2 regions of the Streptomyces sp. NPDC059875 genome follow, and region 2 is predicted to be linked to the other one. Evidence: riboswitches for the same ligand, from Rfam matches in the RefSeq annotation. Region 2 holds a riboswitch; the other holds the start of a gene.

Region 1 (5,829 bases), on a different contig from region 2:
GGTCGGGGAAGTCGTCGGCGTCGATGGTCGCCTTCCACTTCATGGCGTACAGATCGGACAACCGCACCTCGTGACCCGCCGCCACCAGATGCTCGACGGCGAACGCCGTCAGAGCGGCGTTGAGCGAGTGGGGTTCGGGGTGGGCGCTGACGACAAGGATCTTCTTCGTGCTCATACGGCCAGCTTCTGCCCGACCCGACGCGGCAGCCAGCACCCTCTTCAGCCTGCGGATCGCCGGTCCTGGTACCGGCAGGGCCACCCATGCTCGCCACCCATACTGGAGCGCATGGACGGGATGAACGAAGGCATAGGCGGCTTTCTCCGCGCCCGCCGAGGGCGCGTCGCGCCCGAACAGGTCGGGATCGCCGCCGGACGGCGCCGTCGCGTGAACGGGCTGCGCCGTGAGGAGTTGGCCCAGCTCGCCGGGATCAGCGTGGACTACTACGTCCGCCTCGAACAGGGCCGGGCCACCCAGCCGTCGCCCGAGGTGCTCGACGCGCTCGCCCGCGCGCTCGGCCTCGACGTGGCCGAGCGCGCGCACCTCGACACCCTGGCGAAGAGGCCGACCGCCGCCCGCCGCGGCCCCGCGCCCGCCGCCCGGGTCAGCCCCTTGCTGCGGCGTGTCCTCGACGCCGTCGGCGCGTTCCCGGCGTTCGTGACGGACCATCGCCTCGACGTGGTGGCCTGGAACGGCCTGGGCGCCGAACTGATCGGAGGCCTGGCCGAACAGGGCGGCCGCCGCGACCGGAACAACGCCCGGTACCTCTTCCTCGACCCCGCCTCCCGCGACGTCCACCCCGAGTGGGAGGACCGGGCGGCCGAGGCCGTCGGTCAGCTGCGCGTCGCCGCCGGGCGCTACCCCGACGACGCCGAGCTGACCGCCCTCATTGCCGAACTGTCCACGGGCAGCGCGGAGTTCCGGCGGATCTGGGACAGCGGTGAGGTGTTGATGTGCGCCGCGGGCCGCAAGCGGCTGCGTCATCCGGTGGTCGGGCTGCTCAGCCTGGACTTCGAGACACTGCACGTGCCCGCCGCGCCGGGCGAGACGGGCCTGGTCGTGCACGTCTACAGCGCCGAGGAGGGCAGCCCGGAGGCCGCCGCCCTCGCCCGCCTCGCCGCGGCGACCCGCCTCACGCCTCCGGGTACCGCCGCGGCGTCCACGTGATGGTCCGGCCGTCGGCCCGCTCCACCGCCCGGGTCTGCGAGGACCCGATCAGCAGCAACGTCCGCATGTCGACCTCGCTCGGCTCCAGCGTCTTCAGCGTCACCACCCGCACCGACTGCTCCGGGCCGCCCACGTCCCGTGCCACGACCACCGGCGTCTCGGGCGAGCGCAGTTCGAGGAGCAGGTCGCGGGCGGCCGCCACCTGGTGCGTACGGGACTTCGACCCCGGGTTGTAGAGCGCCAGGACCAGGTCCGCCTCCGCCGCCGCCCGCAGCCGGGTCGCGATGACGTCCCAGGGCTTGAGGCGGTCGGAGAGCGAGATGGTCGCGTAGTCGTGGCCCAGAGGCGCCCCCGCCGCGGCCGCCGCCGCGTTCGCGGCCGTCACGCCCGGGAGGACCCGTACGGGAACGTCCGCGTACCGCTCCTCCGACGCCACCTCCAGGACCGCCGTCGCCATGGCGAACACGCCCGGGTCGCCGCCCGAGACGACCGCGACGCGGCGGCCGCGCCGGGCCAGGTCGAGGGCGAACTCGGCGCGCTCGGACTCGACCTTGTTGTCCGAGCCGTGCCGGCGCTGGCCGGGGCGCAGCGCCGGAACCCGGTCGAGATAGGTGGTGTAGCCGACGAGGTCGTCGGCGTTGACGAGCGCGCCGCGCGACTCCGGCGTCAGCCAGGGCGCGCCCGCCGGGCCGGTGCCGACGACGACGACCTCGCCCCACTCGCGTACCGGAGCCTGCTGGTCGATACGGGAGGGCAGCACGGCCACGGAGAAGTACGGGACGGTCTCCGGGTCGACCTCGGCGAGTTCGGAGGTCCGCTCGCCGGCCATGAACGCCCGCTCCACGTACTGCGCGTCCTCGAGCCGGCCCGCCCGCTCCAGGGCGCGCCGCACGGTCGGGAACGTGCGGCCCAGCTTCATCACGACCGCCGAGTCCGTGCCCGCGAGCCGGGCCGTCAGTTCGTCCTCCGGCAGCGTGCCGGGGATGATCGTCAGGACCTCCTCCGCCTCGCACAGCGGCTCGCCGAGCCGGGCGGCGGCCGCGCTGACCGAGGTGACACCGGGGATGACGGTGGTGTCGTAGCGGTGCGCGAGCCGCTTGTGCATGTGCTGGTACGAGCCGTAGAAGAGCGGGTCGCCCTCGGCGAGCACGGCCACCGTGCGGCCGGCGTCCAGGTGGGCGGCGAGGCGGGCCGCCGCCTCCTCGTAGAAGTCGTCGAGCGCGCCCCGGTAGCCGCCGGGGTGGTCCGTGGTCTCCACCGTGAGCGGGTACATCAGCCGCTCTTCGATGTGGTCCTCGCGGAGGTGCTCGGCCGCTATCGAGCGGGCGATGGAACGGCCGTGGCGCGCCGAGTGGTACGCGACGACGTCGGCGGACTCGATGGCCCTGACGGCCGCGACCGTCATCAGGTTCGGGTCGCCGGGCCCGAGGCCGACCCCGTACAGCTTGCCGCTCATGCCTGGATCTCCGCTTCCGTCGCGATGGCGTTGATGGCGGCGGCGGTCATCGCGCTGCCACCGCGCCGGCCGCGTACGACGAGGTAGTCGAGGCCGAGCGTCTGGGCCGCCAGGGCGTCCTTGGACTCGGCGGCGCCGATGAACCCGACCGGGATGCCGAGGACGGCCGCCGGTCGGGGCGCGCCCTTGGCGATCATCTCCAGGAGGTGGAAGAGCGCGGTGGGCGCGTTGCCGATGGCGACGACGGAGCCTTCGAGGCGGTCGCGCCACAGCTCCATGGCGGCGGCACTGCGGGTGGTGCCGAGGTCGGCGGCGAGGCCGGGCACGGAGGGGTCGGAGAGGGTGCAGACCACGTCGTTGTCGGCGGGCAGCCGCTTGCGGGTGACGCCGCTCGCGACCATCTGCGCGTCGCAGAGGATCGGCGCGCCGGCGCGCAGGGCGGCGCGGGCGCGGGAGACGACCTGGGGGGAGTAGGCGATATCGCGTACGAGGTCGGTCATGCCGCAGGCGTGGATCATCCGCACCGCGACCTGGGCGACGTCGGCGGGCAGGCCCGCCAGATCCGCCTCGGCGCGGATCGTGGCAAAGGACTGGCGGTAGATCTCCGCGCCGTCCTTCTCGTAGTCGAACATCCTGTTGCTCTCGCTCATCTCGTGTGTGTTGACGGGCCGCGGGCCGCTGCGACTGCGGAGGGGAGGTCTGTACGGGGAGTGGGGCGCCCGTCCACGAGGTAGGCGTCCTCGCCGGTGGCGACGACGTCGACCCAGGTGCCGTGGGCGCCCTGCGGGTGGCCGCAGCGGCGCTCGCAGCCGGAGAAGTGGACCGGCAGCCCGCCGTCGCCCGGGGTGGCGTCCGCCCGGACGTCGGCGAGGGACTTCGCGCAGCCGGGCCGGCCGGTGCAGGCGCCGACGCCGGTCCAGGGGTCGGCGGGGCGGGTGATCAGCCCGGCGGCCGCGAGCGCCTCGCGCCGCTCCTCGGCGGCGGCGCGGCCGCCGAATCCGGTCACGACGGCTCCGCGCCAGGGGGTGAGCCGGAGTTCCCCGGCCGCGTCGGGCGCGAGGGCGCGCAGTTGGGCGGCGGTCAGCCGCCCGAGCGGCACGCCGACGCAGACCGCCCACCGGCCGTCGTGCCCGACGACGCCGGGCAGGGGCCCGGCGGAGGGGGTGTGCGGGGCTCGCCCGGCGACCGACTGTGCGGCGACGGGCGAGCGGTTGATGGACTGTGCGGGTTCGGGCGAGCGGTCGATGGACTGTGCGGCGACGCACGCTCGGCGCAAGGCCGCGGCCACGTCGGGCTCCACGCCCTCGGGGAGCTCCCGCACCCGCCAGGCTCCGTTCCCGGCCGCCCGCGCGGCTTCGAGGAAGGCGTCGGCGGCGGCGAGCGCGGCGCCGGGGGCGTCGGTGGCGGCGACCCGGAAGAACTGGGCGCCGACGCGCAGGAGCGCCGTGGCCCCGTCCGTACCCTCGCCGTCCGCCGAGGACGCCGCTGCGAGCAAGGTCACATCTCCGCCGAGGCCGGCCACATCCCCACGGCCGTCGTCCAGGACGAAGAGGAAACGGCCGGAAAGGGCCGCCGTCCACTCCCGCGCGCATAGCAGCGCGTCCAGCTCGCGCGCCCACAACTGCACGTCTCCGCTGCCGAGTCCGTCCAGTCCGGCGGCCGGCGAGGCCACCACGTTCCGGATCCGCTCGTGGGTCGCGGAGGGCAGCAGGCCGGCTTCCGCGAGCAGCTCCGCCAGCTCGGCTCCGCAGCCCTCTCCGAGGCCGCGCAGCTCCACGTTCCCCCGGGAGGTGACACTGACCCGTCCGTCGCCCAGGGCCTCCGCCGCAGACGCCAGAACCTCGACCTGATGAGACGTCAACAGGCCTGCGGGCAGGCGCAGTCGGGCCAGGCGGCCGTCGTCGGCGGAGTGCAGTCGGAGCGCCCCGGGGCAGGCGTCGCCACGGTCCCGTATGAGAGGTTCGCCCCGGTCGGGCGGGATGGGTGGGGTGGGCGGCATGGCGGCGAGCATACCGACGTGAATCCGGCTGACCACCGGGTGTGATCCGGCCAACCCCCCGGCCCGCGGGGCACAGGATCTACTATGCAGAACGGCATGGGGTCCCAGGACCCCGGGGAGGAAGCCCGGTGAGAATCCGGCGCGGTCCCGCCACTGTGAGCCAGGTCGCACCAGCGACCCGGTGAGTCAGGAACTCCTGCCGTCCACACGACCACCCGGGGCGCGGACAACCCCGAGGAAGGCCTGCGCACGCATGCGAATTCTGTTGCTGTCGCACTCCGACACCGACCTGCTCAGCGCTCGCGCGGCCGGCGGACCCGTCGAGTACCGGTTCGCCAACCCCTCCCGCCTCGCTCTGGACGACCTTCCCGGGCTTCTGGACGGCGCCGACCTCGTTCTCGTACGCCTCCTCGGCGGCCTGCGGGCCTGGGAGGACGGCCTGGACGCGCTGCGTGCCACGGGCCGTCCGCTGGTCGTGCTCTCCGGCGAACAGGCCCCCGACGCCCAGCTCATGGAGGCGTCCACCGTCCCCGTCGGCGTCGCGACCGAGGCCCACGCCTATCTCGCGCACGGCGGCCCCGCCAACCTGGAGCAGCTGGCCCGTTTCCTCTCCGACACCGTGCTGCTCACCGGCCACGGCTTCGAGGCCCCGGCCGCCGCGCCGACCTGGGGTCCGCTGGAGCGCGAGCCGCGCGTCACGGACGGCCCCGTCGTCGCCGTGCTCTACTACCGCGCCCACCACATGAGCGGGAACACCGCCTTCATCGGCTCGCTCTGCGAGGCGATCGAGGACGCCGGCGCCCGCGCGCTGCCGCTGTACGTCGCCTCCCTGCGCGCCCCCGAGCCGGAGCTGCTCGACCGCCTTCGCGAGACCGACGCGATCGTCACCACCGTCCTCGCGGCCGGCGGCACCAAGCCCGCCGAGGCCCAGGCCGGCGGCGACGAGGAGGCCTGGGACGCGGGCGCGCTCGCCGCCCTCGACGTACCGATCCTGCAGGCGCTCTGCCTCACCGGCTCGCGCGCGGCCTGGGAGGAGAACGACGAGGGGCTGTCCCCGCTGGACGCCGCCAGCCAGGTCGCCGTCCCTGAGTTCGACGGCCGGCTCATCACCGTCCCGTTCTCCTTCAAGGAGATCGACGAGGACGGCCTGCCGGCCTACGTAGCCGACACCGAGCGCGCGGCCCGCGTCGCCGGGATCGCCGTCCGCCA
Region 2 (5,829 bases):
ATGACGGCAAAGCGCCGGTTCTTGATCGCCGGGACGTCCTTGAGGGCCGGGTCGTCCAGGAGGCGCTGCTTCTTCTGTTCGACGGTCGTCGAGCCGTAGTCGTAGATGACGACGACGTCCGGCTTGCGGGCGACGACCTGCTCCCAGGTCGCGTCGCCGAAGGTCCTGTCGAGGTCGGCGAAGACGTTGCGCCCGCCGGCGCGGGTGATCAGCTCGTTGCCGATGCCCTTGCCTCCGGCGGTGAACGCCGTCTTGTCGCCGCTGTCGTAGACGAAGACCGACACCGGGGCGATCCCGTCCAGCTTCTTCTCGGTCGCCGCGACGGTCCTCTTCGCCTCGGCCGTCCATCGCGCACCGCGGTCGGGGACGCCGAAGGTCCGGCCGACCTCGTCGACCTCCCGGTAGAGGTCGGCGAGGGAGGACGCGCCGGAGGGGCAGTACTCCATGCTCAGGCGGCTGTTGACGCCCGCCGCCTTCAAGTCGTCCCGGCTGCGCCCGGCCTTGGCGTCGAAGGCGCTGGCGTAGCCCCCGTGGACGAAGTCGGGGTCGGCGGCGAGCAGGGCCTCCTTGGAGGGGTACTCCTTCGCAAGGACCGGCACCGCGTCGTACGCCTTCTTGTACGCGGGCAGGATCCGGTCGTCCAGGTAGGCGGTGCCGGCCAGGGACTTCTCCAGGCCGAGGGCGAGCATGACCTCGGTGACGTGCTGGTTCATGGTGACGGCCCGCTCGGGCGGGGCCTGGTAGGTCGTCCTCACACCGCAGTTGGTGACGGTGTACGGGAATCCCGGCGCGGCTTTCGCCGCGGGGGCCCGGTCCGAGGGGGCCGAGCAGGCGGCGAGGAGCGGGACGAGGGCGGCGGCGGGCAGCAGGGTACGGCGGCGCCAGGTCATGACGGACGAGCCTCCTCCGGGGATTTCCACGTCCCCAGTCGGTGGTGAGAGGCGGCAGGTCAGTTCCTGGCTTCCGACGCCCGAGGGCGCTGGTCACAGTGGCGGGACCGTGCCGGATTCGCACCGGCTTCCTGGGTCCTGCCGCCCGGATGTCCGGTCAGTGTCTCATTCGGGCCAGGCGGAGCCCCGGATGGTCTCCACGAAGTCGCCGGGGGTGAAACCGGGCACGTGGTGGCGGAGGACGTCCGCCTTCACATTGCCGAAGGTGGTGTCCGGCTTGGGTGCGATGCCGTCGGTGAACGCCCGCAGGATGCGGCGCTTGAAGTCGGGGCGCGGGTGCAGGGCGACGATCGCGTCCCGGTCCTCGGGGGCGACGACGGCCGGGTCGTCGTATCCGATACCGAGGACGTCGTACTCGACGCCCGCCGTCACGAGCGCGACCTCGGGCTCCATGAACTCCGGGACGCCGGGGGTGGTGTGCAGCGCGATCGCGGTCCAGACGCGCCGCACGGCGTCTTCGCCGGCTCCGTGCGCGCGCAGGAAGCGTGCGGCCTCCTCGGCTCCGTCGACCTCGAAGCGGCGGCCGCTGCCGTGGTGGGCCTCGCCGAGGCCGAGGTCGTGGAACATCGCGCCGACGTAGAGGAGTTCGGGGTCGAAGTCGAGGCCGCGGGCGCGGCCCTGGAGGGCGCCGAAGAGGTGGACGCGGCGGGAGTGGTGGTAGATCAGCTCGCCGGCGGTGTCGCGGACGAGTTCGGTGGCGGCGGTGGCGAGCCTTCTGTCGGGAATCAAGGTGATCGGGTCCATGGGTCGAGCCTTCCTGGTGCGGGGCAGGGCCCGCCATGTCCCTGGGGACAGTCGTCCCACAGAATCGGACACATGACTCACTCGGTGGTGGTGCTCGCTTTCGACGGTGTCCGGCTGCTCGACGTCTCCGCGCCGCTGGAGGTGTTCACGACGGCGGGGGCGGAGGGCGTTCGCCCGGCATTTCGGGGTCACGCCCTCCGCGTACCTGGCCCGGTTCAGGACCACCCGCTACGCGTAGGCCTCGACGACCTTCACGTCCTCCTCGGTCACGACGCCTTCGACGATCGTGTAGGAGCGGAACTGGAAGGGGCCTGCGCCGTCGGTGTCGGCGGTGGAGACCAGGACGTAGTGGGCGCCGGGCTCGTTGGCGTACGAGATGTCGGTGCGGGACGGGTAGGCCTCGGTGGCGGTGTGCGAGTGGTAGATGATCACGGGTTCCTCGTCCCGGTCGTCCATCTCGCGGTAGAGCTTCAGAAGGTCGGCGGAGTCGAACTCGTAGAACGTGGGCGAGCGCGCGGCGTTCAGCATCGGGATGAACCGCTCGGGGCGGCCGCTGCCGGCCGGGCCCGCGACCACGCCGCAGGCCTCGTCGGGGTGGTCCGCGCGGGAGTGTTCCACGATCTGGTCGTACAGGGCCCGGGTGATGGTCAGCATGTCCGACAGGATAAGCAAAGGGGCCGTCCCGTACCGAGGAGTGGTACGGGACGGCCCGAATGCCGAGACGAGCGAGTCAGGAGCGCTTGGCGAAGGCCGCGCCCTCCGGGTTGCGCGCCTTCAGGACCAGGTACGCGACACCGAGGATCAGGGCCCACAGCGGCGCGCAGTACAGCGAGATCCGCGCGTCCTTGTCGATGCCCATCATCACGATGACCATGCCGATGAAGGCGAGCGAGAAGAGGCTGAACCAGATGCCGCCCGGCGCCTTGAACGGCGACTGGGGCAGCTCGCCGCGGTCGGCCTTGAGGCGGAAGCGGACCTGGCAGACCAGGATCATGATCCAGGCCCACATGCCGGAGATGGTGGCGAAGGAGACGACGTAGTTGAAGGCGTCGCCGGGCCACTGGTAGTTGATCCAGACGCCGACCATCATCAGCCCGGCCGAGAACGAGGTGCCGACCAGCGGCAGGCCGTTCTTGGTGAGCTTGGTGAAGAACTTGGGGCCCTGGCCGTTGAGCGCGAGGTCGCGCAGCATGCGGCCGGTGGAGTACATGCCCGAGTTGCAGGAGGAGAGCGCGGCGGTCAGGACGACGAAGTTCACGATCGCGGCGCCGACGCCGAGGCCCATCTTCTCGAAGGCCGCGACGAACGGGGAGACGCCCGGCTGGAAGTGGGTCCACGGGACGACCGAGAGGATCATGATCAGCGCGCCGACGTAGAAGACGGCGATGCGCCACGGAACGGTGTTGATGGCCTTGGGCAGGACGGTCTTCGGGTCCTTGGACTCGCCCGCCGTCACACCGACCAGCTCGACCGCGAGGAAGGCGAACATGACCATCTGCAGGGTCATCAGGGTGGAGCCGATGCCCTTGGGGAAGAAGCCGCCCTCGGACCACAGCAGGGTCATCGAGGCGGTGTCACCGGCGTCGGAGAAGCCGATGGTGAGGATGCCGGCGCAGATCAGGATCATGCCGACGATCGCGGTGACCTTGACCATCGAGAACCAGAACTCGAGCTCGCCGAAGAGCTTGACGGAGATCAGGTTCGCGAGGAACAGGACGACCGTGAAGATCAGGGCGAAGACCCATTGCGGCTGATTGAGGATGCCGTCCGCGTTCTTGGTCCAGTACTGCATGTACTCGGACGCCGCGGTCACCTCGGTGATGCCGGTGACGACCCAGAAGAGCCAGTACGTCCAGCCGGTCACGAAGCCCGCGAAGGGGCCGATGAACTCGCGTGCGTACTCCGAGAAGGAGCCGGACACGGGGCGGTACATGAGGAGCTCGCCGAGCGCCCGCATGATGAAGAAGATGACGAGGCCCGCGATGGCGTACGCGAGGATCAGGCTGGGTCCCGCCTTGGAGATGCCCTTGCCCGCGCCCAGGAAGAGGCCGGTGCCGATGGCGCCGCCGATCGCGATCATCTGGATCTGGCGGGCGCCGAGTGCCCGGTGGTAACCCTCGCCGTCGGCGGAGTCCGCGGCCTCACTGCCGTCGTGCTGCTTGTCGACCTGCACTGAGGTCATGGTGGTGCGCCTTTCTCCATGCTGACCCGCGCCGACTGCGTCTGGCTGCGGATCAGGTCCTGATCCCCCCGGATATGGATGGAGTGCTACCGGCGGTCAGCCGGTCAAAGCGCCCCCGGGAACAGGGGTGGCGTCCCCGGGCGGTCGTGAAGATTTATCACGGGGGAAACAGTGATCGAGGAGGGTCTATGTGGCGCACGCCACATGAAAAAGGGGGCAAAAGCCACTCAAGAGGACCAGTAAGAACACTTTGGTGACGTATTCGTTATCCGGATTTGAGTGTCCGCTGAGCGAACGGCGCTCAATCGCCGGGCATCAGGGTCTCGACGAGCGACTCCTGGAGCGCGCCGAGCCACAGATACGCCATCACCATCGGCTTGCGCGGATCGGAGTCCGGCAGCCGGTAGAGGTCCCCGCTCTCGTCCTCGTCGGTGACCTCGAGACGGGTCCCGATGGTGAGCCGGAGGTCGTTGAGCGCGCCGAGCCAGGCCCGGGACTCGTCGGCGGTGAGCTTGAGGATCGCGCCGCCCTCACCGGACGAGACGAGCGCGTCCAGGCTGCGGATCACCGCGAGGGCGTCCTCGCGCTTGCGCGCCCGCAGGTCGTTCTCGGTGTAGCGGCGGAAGTCGGCCGCGGCCGCCCGCAGCTCCTCGTCCTCGTCGCCGTACGCGTCGGGGAAGAGCCGCTTGAGGGCGGGATCGCTCGGCGGCTCGCTCGGACCTTCGGCGAAGAGCGCGGCCAGCGGGTCCTCGCCCTCCACCGGCTCGTCGCCCGGCCCGATCAGTTCCAGGAGCTGGACGGCGAGGGAGCGCAGGATGGAGATCTCGACCTCGTCGAGCGCGACGGCCGCGCCGCCGCCGGGCAGCGCCTCGAAATGGCCCGCCATCAGCCGCGGTCCTGGGTCAGGGTCGCCCACAGTCCGTAGCCGTGCATCGCCTGCACGTCCCGTTCCATCTCCTCGCGAGTGCCGCTGGAGACCACCGCGCGGCCCTTGTGGTGCACGTCGAGCATCAGCTTGTGCGCCTTGTCCTTGGAGTAACCGAAGTACGCCTGGAAGACGTAGGTCACATAGCTCATCAGGTTGACCGGATCGTTGTGGACGAGGGTCACCCACGGCACGTCCGGCTCGACGACCGCGTGGGTCTCCTCGGCCGATTCCGTACGTTCGATCTCAATAGGCGCGACGCTCACTTACCCCATGCTGCCACCTCGGAAGGGGCGTCGCACAAACGGGTCACCCCGCTGCACGAGAAATCGTCACTCTGACGATTTCTCGTGTAGCATCGCTGACATGAACGCTGCGGACCTTGGGCTCCCGGTGGACGTGCCGTCGACCGCGCTCTTCACCGACCAGTACGAGCTGACCATGCTGCAGGCGGCCCTCCGGGGCGGCACCGCCGACCGGCGCTCCGTCTTCGAGGTCTTCACCCGTCGCCTGCCCGAGGGGCGGCGCTACGGCGTGGTGGCCGGGATCGGACGGGTCCTGGACGCCGTCGAGAACTTCCGCTTCGACGCGGGCGTGCTCGGCTTCCTGCGCGACCAGGGCATCGTCGACGAGCCGACGCTGAAGTGGCTGGCCGGCTACCGCTTCTCCGGGGACATCTGGGGCTACCCCGAGGGCGAGGTGTACTTCCCCGGCTCCCCGATCCTGCGGGTCGAGGGCTCCTTCGCCGAGTGCGTGCTCCTGGAGACCGTCATCCTCTCGATCCTCAACCACGACTCGGCCATCGCGGCGGCCGCCTCCCGGATGTCGGCCGCTGCCGGCGGCCGGCGGCTGATCGAGATGGGCGCCCGGCGCACCCACGAGCTGGCCGCCGTCGCCTCCGCGCGAGCGGCCTACGTCGGCGGCTTCGACTCCACCTCGGACCTGGCGGCCGGCTTCCGCTACGGCATCCCGACCGTCGGCACCTCCGCGCACGCCTTCACCCTGCTGCACGACAGCGAGCGCGACGC

Evidence for each region. Region 2 has a riboswitch for cobalamin ahead of ACFV9D_RS16800 (ABC transporter substrate-binding protein). Riboswitches for the same ligand answer to the same signal wherever they lie in the genome.
Region 1: it holds a riboswitch for cobalamin, as region 2 does, so the genes downstream of both, cobN (cobaltochelatase subunit CobN) here and ACFV9D_RS16800 (ABC transporter substrate-binding protein) in region 2, are expected to answer to the same signal.

What each region holds. Positions count from the first base shown of each region.
Region 1 is NZ_JBHWJZ010000014.1:90,417-96,245, forward strand. Features, by position in the region: gene ACFV9D_RS18955 (NAD(P)H-dependent oxidoreductase) at 1-175, opposite strand, end outside; gene ACFV9D_RS18960 (helix-turn-helix domain-containing protein) at 287-1,165, shown strand; gene ACFV9D_RS18965 (precorrin-2 C(20)-methyltransferase) at 1,131-2,621, opposite strand; gene ACFV9D_RS18970 (precorrin-8X methylmutase) at 2,618-3,253, opposite strand; gene ACFV9D_RS18975 (cobalamin biosynthesis protein CobG) at 3,268-4,632, opposite strand; cobalamin riboswitch at 4,698-4,837, shown strand; gene cobN (cobaltochelatase subunit CobN) at 4,874-5,829, shown strand, end outside.
Region 2 is NZ_JBHWJZ010000012.1:29,844-35,672, reverse strand. Features, by position in the region: gene ACFV9D_RS16800 (ABC transporter substrate-binding protein) at 1-890, opposite strand, end outside; adenosylcobalamin (AdoCbl) riboswitch at 899-1,049, opposite strand; gene ACFV9D_RS16795 (HD domain-containing protein) at 1,056-1,694, opposite strand; gene ACFV9D_RS16790 (Mov34/MPN/PAD-1 family protein) at 1,923-2,348, opposite strand; gene ACFV9D_RS16785 (amino acid permease) at 2,425-3,876, opposite strand; gene ACFV9D_RS16780 (DUF2017 domain-containing protein) at 4,178-4,762, opposite strand; gene clpS (ATP-dependent Clp protease adapter ClpS) at 4,762-5,067, opposite strand; gene ACFV9D_RS16770 (nicotinate phosphoribosyltransferase) at 5,168-5,829, shown strand, end outside.